2 linked regions of the Sinorhizobium sp. BG8 genome follow. The protein of the gene in region 1 binds, or shares a complex with, the protein of each later gene. Links are inferred from orthologs where the notes say so. Each region holds a gene or a part of one and is shown in the gene's direction. Other genes may lie near its edges.

What was found. The genes of interacting proteins can lie anywhere in the genome.
Region 2: the proteins of F3Y30_RS16350 (region 1) and uvrB are in contact, whole or in part, in a crystal structure (PDB 7EGT), measured with the Thermus thermophilus proteins. The link is inferred for Sinorhizobium sp. BG8 from one-to-one orthologs. Residues at the interface, in WP_096412145.1 of Thermus thermophilus: His654, Arg656, Phe657, Gln666, Asp668, Glu669, Lys680, Arg681, Leu682, Ser683, Lys685, Tyr686, Ala687; in WP_096411307.1 of Thermus thermophilus: Glu23, Leu25, Arg26, Asp27, Gly28, Glu29, Arg30, Phe31, Arg55, Glu326, Asp327, Phe328, Glu379, Ser382, Gln383, His398, Gly400, Arg401.

The regions. Positions count from the first base shown.
Region 1 is NZ_CP044011.1:3,463,703-3,467,420, forward strand. The notes cover bases 415-3,517. They hold F3Y30_RS16350 (UvrD-helicase domain-containing protein), read left to right. Parts: upstream 415-789; coding sequence 790-3,246; downstream 3,247-3,517. Other genes in these bases: F3Y30_RS16345 (carboxymuconolactone decarboxylase family protein), read left to right, coding at 415-672; F3Y30_RS16355 (dicarboxylate/amino acid:cation symporter), read right to left, coding at 3,352-3,517. Outside these bases: F3Y30_RS16340 (cyclase family protein), read left to right, coding at 1-204; more of F3Y30_RS16345, read left to right, coding at 265-414; more of F3Y30_RS16355, read right to left, coding at 3,518-3,718. UniProt on the Escherichia coli protein: A helicase with DNA-dependent ATPase activity. Unwinds DNA duplexes with 3'-5' polarity. Translocates on single-stranded DNA with 3'-5' polarity. Initiates unwinding more efficiently from a nicked substrate than double-stranded DNA.
Region 2 is NZ_CP044011.1:3,242,807-3,246,849, forward strand. What follows is about bases 211-3,638. They hold uvrB (excinuclease ABC subunit UvrB), read left to right. Parts: upstream 211-516; coding sequence 517-3,438; downstream 3,439-3,638. Other genes in these bases: F3Y30_RS15305 (hypothetical protein), read left to right, coding at 211-239; F3Y30_RS15315 (AAA family ATPase), read left to right, coding at 3,629-3,638. Outside these bases: more of F3Y30_RS15305, read left to right, coding at 36-210; more of F3Y30_RS15315, read left to right, coding at 3,639-4,043. UniProt on the Escherichia coli protein: The UvrABC repair system catalyzes the recognition and processing of DNA lesions. A damage recognition complex composed of 2 UvrA and 2 UvrB subunits scans DNA for abnormalities.

The DNA.
Region 1 (3,718 bases):
ATCGCCGTCGACACGCTTTCGCTCGACTACGGCATCTCCCCCGACTTCGCCACCCACAACACCTGGCTTCCTGCGGGTCGCTGGGGGCTTGAGGCCGTCGCCAACCTCGACAAGGTGCCGGTAAAGGGCGCAACGATCATCGTCGGCGCACCGAAGGTTCGCGGCGGCACCGGCGGCCCGGCCCGCGTCTTCGCGCTCGCCTGATCCCGTCCGGGACCGGCGACATTCGCCGCCGGTCTCCTTTCGCGTTGCAAGGAATTCGCCATGAGCACCGTCAAGCCTCCCGCCGACCTCGAAGCCGATTCCCGCGTCAAGGCGGTGTTCGACGACATCCGGGCCACGCGCAGGTCCGACTTCATCAACAACATGTGGCTCTACCTCGCCTTCGACCCCGCCCTGCTGGAAAGCACGTGGCGCGAGGTCAAGGCCGTCATGGCAGCGCCCTCCGAACTCGATCCGCTGGTCAAGGAGATGCTCTACATCGCCGTCTCCGTCACCAATGGCTGCGGCTACTGCGTCCATTCGCACACGGCTGCCGCCAAAGCGAAGGGCATGACGGCCGGGCAGCACGCCGAACTCCTTTCCATCATCGCGCTCGCCGGCAAGACGAACCAGCTTGCGACCGCCCTCCAGGTACCCGTCGACTCGGCATTCGACGCCGATCGCGGCTGAGCGGACGCACCCTCAACCCGTCTGCCCCGCCGCACCCGTGCCGTCGGAGACGGGAGCGTGGAATAAAAGAAGAACGGAAAACTGGCCTTTCGCCCCCGAATCACTACATTGGGCCGCATGATGAGCGGTTACGACGATATTCCCTTCTTCGATGAAGACCCGGCGCTTGCGAAGAAGACACCGGTTCCCGAACGCAGCACAGGCGGCATTGCGGCACGCGCCATGGCCGCGCGCGATGCCTCGCGTGCCCCGGACTACCTCTCCGGCCTCAATCCGGAGCAGCGCGAAGCGGTCGAGACGCTCGACGGTCCCGTCCTCGTGCTTGCGGGCGCCGGCACCGGCAAGACCCGCGTGCTGACGACCCGCATCGCCCATATCCTTGCGAGCGGCCGCGCCTTTCCCTCGCAGATCCTCGCCGTGACCTTCACCAACAAGGCCGCGCGCGAGATGAAGGAACGCATCGGCTTGCTCGTCGGCGGCGCCGTCGAAGGCATGCCCTGGCTCGGAACCTTCCACTCGATCGGCGTCAAGCTTCTGCGGCGCCACGCCGAGCTCGTCGGCCTGCGCTCCGACTTCACCATTCTTGACACCGATGATGTCGTGCGGCTGATCAAGCAGATCATCCAGGCCGAGGGCCTCGACGACAAGCGCTGGCCGGCCAAGCAGTTCGCCGGCATGATCGACGGATGGAAGAACAAGGGTCTCGACCCGGCCCAGATTCCGGAAGGCGACGCCCGCGCCTTCGCCAACGGCAAGGGCCGCGAACTCTACGCCGCCTACCAGAACCGCCTCAGGACCCTGAACGCCTGCGATTTCGGCGATCTTCTGCTGCACCCGATCCGCATGTTCCGCGCCAATCCGGATATCCTGCGCGAGTACCACGACAGGTTCCGCTATATCCTCGTGGACGAGTACCAGGACACGAACACCGCCCAGTACATGTGGCTGAGGCTGCTGGCGCAGCGTGCGAAGGGCGTGCCGCAGAACGTCTGCTGCGTGGGTGACGACGACCAGTCGATCTATGGCTGGCGCGGCGCGGAGGTGGACAACATCCTGCGCTTCGAGAAGGACTTTCCGGGCGCCAAGGTCATCAAGCTCGAACGCAACTACCGTTCGACCGCCCACATACTCGGTGCCGCCGGGCATCTGATCGCCCACAACGAGGGCCGCCTCGGCAAGACGCTCTTCACCGACCGGCACGATCCAGACGACGACAAGGTCGTCGTCCATGCCGCATGGGATTCGGAAGAGGAAGCCCGCGCGGTCGGCGAGGAGATCGAGCAGCTCCAGCGCCAGAAGCACAAGCTCAACGACATGGCGATACTGGTGCGCGCCTCCTTCCAGATGCGCGAGTTCGAAGACCGCTTCGTCACGCTGGGCCTCAACTACCGCGTCATCGGCGGCCCGCGCTTCTACGAGCGGCTCGAAATCCGCGATGCCATGGCCTATTTCCGCCTCGTCTGCCAGCCGGCGGACGACCTCGCCTTCGAGCGCATCGTCAACACGCCGAAGCGCGGCCTCGGCGACACGACCATACGCAACCTGCACGACTACGCCCGCGCCCGTGACATCCCGATGCTCGCCGCCGCCAGCGACATCATCGAGACGGACGAGTTGAAGCCCAAGGCGCGCAAGGCCCTGTTCGATGTTGTTGCCGATTTCCGCCGCTGGCAGACGCTGCTCGAAACGACGCCGCATACCGAGCTCGCCGAGCAGATCCTCGACGAGAGCGGCTACACGGCCATGTGGCAGGCGGACAAGTCCGTCGAAGCGCCCGGGCGCCTGGAGAACCTCAAGGAGCTCATTCGCTCCATGGAGGCCTTCGAATCTCTTCGCGGCTTCCTCGAGCACGTCTCGCTGGTGATGGATGCCGAGCAGAACGAGGATCTCGACGCCGTCTCGATCATGACGCTCCACTCCGCCAAGGGTCTCGAGTTTGAAACCGTGTTCCTGCCCGGATGGGAAGAAGGCCTGTTTCCGCATCAGCGCGCCCTCGACGAAGGCGGTCGCGCCGGGCTCGAGGAGGAGCGACGCCTCGCCTATGTCGGCCTCACCCGCGCCAAGCGCCGTTGCCATATCTGGTTCGTTTCGAACCGCCGTATCCACGGCCTGTGGCAGTCGACCCTGCCGTCGCGCTTCCTCGACGAACTGCCGGAAGCCCACGTCGAGGTCGCCGAGGTCGAGCAGTCCTATGGCGGCTACGGTCGTGGCGGCTACGGTCAGTCCCGCTTTGACAAGCAGGAGCCGTTCCAGAACTCCTACTCCACGCCGGGCTGGCGCCGCGCCCAGCAGAACAAGACCGACGCCACCCGCGACAACTGGGGTTCGCGCTCCGGCCATGCGGTCGAGCGCATCGGCTATGGCGAGAGCGGCCCGCGCGCCCGCACGATCGAAGGCGAGCTGGTCGCCAAGTCCACCGCCACCGAGCCGTCGCGCTTTGCCGTCGGCGACCGCGTGTTCCATCTCAAGTTCGGGAACGGAAACGTGGCCGCGATCGAGGGCAACAAGCTGACCATCGATTTCGACCGCGCAGGTCAGAAACGCGTGCTGGACGGTTTCGTCGAAAAGACATGACGCGATGCCGGTAGCTTTCGATGGCGGAGGATCACCTCCGCCATGGAACGCCCGACACCAGTACCCACGCAATCGTGGGAAGCATTCGCCAGGAAGGCGCGCGGATCAGGCGGCCACCTCGTCCGCAATGAACGCATTTTCTTCCTTGCCGCCGATCAGGGCCGTCGTCGCGGAGTTGGCCTGAAGGTTGACGACCGTCAGTATGGGGTCGACGATCGGGTCGATGGCCGCCAACAGGATGATCGCGACTTCCACAGGCAACCCGAGCGGAACCAGGATGAGCGAGATCATCGAAAGCCCGGCAATGCCCGGCGCGCCTGCCGCGGCAACGCCGGCCAGCATCGAAGCGACGATCACGAACGCCGTCCAGCCGAGATCCAGGTCGACGCCGTAGAGGTTGGCGAGAAACATGGTCGCGAGCGCGAAGTGAAAAACGGAGCCCGGCGGATTGAGGGTGATCCCCAGCGGCATG
Region 2 (4,043 bases), 220 kb from region 1 along the record:
TTATGGAAACAACGCAAACGGATGAGAGGAACGCCATGAACCTGAAAGCATCCACAGCCCTCGTTCTGGCGACGCTGATCGTCAGCGCCGCCCAGCATTCACAGGCGATCGTCGGACGCGAAATGGCGCAGGCCCTGGGGTATCATTGCTCCACTCAGCAGGGCGTGTGCCAGATACCGCCGGCCATCCTCGGCTCGATCTGCTCCTGCGGAGACGCCCAGGGCGTCGTGGTCCCGTGACCGGCGACGGCACGGACGGGCTCAGCCCGTCTGTGAGCGGAGGCCTCCCGGAGGTCGGGGGAGCGCGCAGCCCGGCTCCCCGGCCCGCGCCCTGATCGCGCGCCACCGCCGGGCCCGGTCCTCGTGAGCCTCTGGTCCCGGATCCCGCATGCCGAACGTGCCCGGCCGCGTCCGCCCCTGTTCCGGTGCCGGGAGAACCGCGCGCGGCGTGCAATCCGTTTCCCTTTTGTACTCTTTGCCTCTTTCCTTTCGTCCTGACTCTCTCCATATTCCCGCCATGGCCAGATCACCGAAAAAACCGTCGCCCTCGAGCCCAGGCTTCGAGGAAGCCCCGCAAGCGTCCTTTGAAGGCGCTCCCCTCTCCGGCAGCGTGTCCGACTGGGTGAAGCAGCTTGAAGCCGAGGCGGAGGCCTCCTCCATCGAGACGCAGCGCCAGATCGCCTCCAAGGCCGGAAAGCACCGCAAGAAGGTCGAGATATCGGCCTCCAAGACATCCCGGGGCGTCTCGATCGGCGGTTCGACGGACCCGAAGACGCGCACCGCGGCCGGTCTCAACCCCGTCGCCGGTCTCGACGTCTCGCTGGAGGAGGCCGACAAGCTCACGTCCGGATCCGGCGTCACCGCGACGGTCGAGGCCCTGTCGAAGCTGATCGAGTCCGGCAACCCGCTTTTCAAGGACGGCAAGCTCTGGACGCCGCACCGCCCTGCCCGGCCGGAAAAGTCGGAAGGCGGCGTGCCGATACGCATGATGAGCGAATACCAGCCGGCCGGCGACCAGCCGACCGCCATCAAGGACCTCGTCGAGGGCCTGGACAATGGCGAGCGCTCGCAGGTCCTCCTCGGCGTCACCGGCTCGGGCAAGACCTTCACCATGGCCAAGGTGATCGAGGCGACGCAGCGCCCCGCCGTCATCCTCGCGCCGAACAAGACGCTCGCCGCCCAGCTCTATTCGGAGTTCAGGAACTTCTTCCCGGAAAACGCGGTCGAGTACTTCGTCTCCTACTACGACTACTACCAGCCCGAGGCCTACGTTCCGCGCTCCGACACCTACATCGAGAAGGAATCCTCGATCAACGAGCAGATCGACCGCATGCGCCACTCGGCGACCCGCTCGCTGCTCGAACGCGACGACTGCATCATCGTCGCCTCCGTCTCCTGCATCTACGGTATCGGTTCGGTCGAGACCTACACCGCCATGACCTTCCAGATGCAGGTCGGCGACCGGCTCGACCAGCGCCAGCTGCTGGCCGACCTCGTGGCCCAGCAATACAAGCGCCGCGACATGGATTTCCAGCGCGGCTCGTTCCGGGTGCGCGGCGACACCATCGAGATCTTCCCGGCCCACCTTGAGGATGCCGCCTGGCGCATCTCGATGTTCGGCGACGAGATCGACGCGATCACCGAGTTCGACCCCTTGACCGGCCAGAAGACCGGCGACCTGAAGTCGGTGAAGATCTACGCCAATTCGCACTACGTCACCCCGCGCCCGACGCTCAACGGCGCCATCAAGTCGATCCGCGAGGAACTCAAGCTGCGGCTCGCGGAGCTGGAGAAGGCCGGCCGCCTGCTGGAGGCGCAGCGCCTGGAGCAGCGCACCCGCTACGACCTGGAAATGCTGGAGGCCACCGGCTCCTGCCAGGGCATCGAGAACTATTCGCGCTACCTGACGGGCCGCAGGCCCGGCGAGCCGCCGCCGACCCTCTTCGAATACATCCCGGACAACGCGCTGATCTTCATCGACGAGAGCCACGTCACCATCCCGCAGATCGGCGGCATGTACCGTGGCGACTTCCGCCGCAAGGCGACGCTCGCCGAATACGGCTTCCGCCTGCCCTCCTGCATGGACAACCGGCCACTCCGCTTCGAGGAATGGGACGCCATGCGCCCCGATACCATCGCCGTGTCCGCGACGCCGGGCGGCTGGGAGATGGAGCAGTCCGGCGGCGTCTTCGCCGAGCAGGTCATCCGCCCGACCGGCCTGATCGACCCGCCCGTCGAGGTCCGCTCGGCAAAAACCCAGGTGGACGACGTCCTCGGCGAAATCCGCGAGACCGCCGCCGCCGGCTACCGTACCCTCGTCACCGTGCTCACCAAGCGCATGGCCGAGGACCTGACCGAATACCTGCACGAGCAGGGTGTTCGCGTGCGCTACATGCACTCCGACATCGACACGCTGGAGCGCATCGAGATCATCCGCGATCTGCGCCTCGGCGCCTTCGACGTGCTGGTCGGCATCAACCTCCTGCGCGAAGGCCTCGACATTCCCGAATGCGGCTTCGTCGCCATCCTCGACGCCGACAAGGAAGGCTTCCTGCGCTCGGAAACGTCCCTCATCCAGACCATCGGCCGCGCGGCGCGAAACGTCGATGGCAAGGTCATCCTCTATGCCGACCAGATCACCGGGTCCATGCAGCGCGCCATGGACGAGACCGGCCGCCGCCGTGAGAAACAGGTGGCCTACAACGAGGCGAACGGCATCACTCCGGAATCGGTGAAGGCGAAGATCTCCGACATCCTCGACAGCGTCTACGAGCGCGACCACGTTCGCGCCGACATATCAGGCGTCGGCGGCAAGGGATTTGCCGAGGCCGGCCACCTTGTCGGCAACAACCTCAAGGCTCACCTCGAGGCGCTGGAGAAGCAGATGCGCGACGCCGCCGCCGACCTCGACTTCGAGAAGGCCGCCCGCATCCGCGACGAGATCAAGCGCCTCAAGGCGGCCGAACTCGCCACGATGGACGACCCCATGGCACGGCAAGAGGCGCGGAGTGCCGAAGGCACGACGGGGAGCAAGGCCGATGCGGCGCGCAATGCCGAAGGCGGCGACAAGGCCCCGTCAGGTTCCCTGTTCCAGAAACCCTCCCTCGACGACATGGGTCCCGGCACAGACACGGAAGTCCCATCAGGGAAGTCGCTGTTCCGCAGGAATTCCCTCGACGAAATGACCGTCGGGCGGACCGAGAAACCGGTGACCGGACACATCCCTCAGAAGCCGGATGCGGACACCAGAGCGCAGCGCAGCGGACAAGCGTCCGCCGCCGATCGTTCGGCGTCCCCGGGCAGCGCCGACAGCGTGAGCGAAAAGAATGACCCCCGCCCGCTCGTCCGCGGCAAGATCGGCGCCGGTTCCTACGAGGACCCGGGCGAACAGAAGCGCAAGGGCCGGACGAAGGGCAAGACGGGACGGCCGGGGCGGTGAGCGGTGTTGCTTTCTTGCTACCTCAACTTTCGTCATACGAGTCTTTCATGATTCGCCTATAAGATAAAATTGGGTACGATCACGATCGAAACCATGGCTATTCCGGATGATCTCCAAACCAATGAATATTGAGAACATCTCGGTATTATACAGCAGATAGTATCAGCCAATTTCGAAGGGCTAAAAATAAATGAAATCCATCGCTTTCTTCAATAACAAAGGCGGAGTGGGGAAAACTACACTTTTGTGCAATGTCGCCGCATACCTAGGAAATAATCTGAATAAAAAAGTACTGGTAATAGATGCGGATCCACAATGTAACGCCACTCAACTAATGCTTAGCGATGAGGAAATTCTAAATATTTATGAGGATAGAAATAGTTACACTATACACAACATTATTCATCCACTTTCACTAGGTAAGGGTTATAACGAACAACTGAAACCAATCTCCGTCCCATCGTATGCAGTTGACCTAATTTGCGGAGATCCAAGACTCTCATTGAAAGAGGATCTTCTGTCAAAGGATTGGCAGGATTCGATTTCTGGTAGCATTCGAGGCCTTAGAACATCGTTTTTATTCCAAGATGTTCTCGAACGCTGCG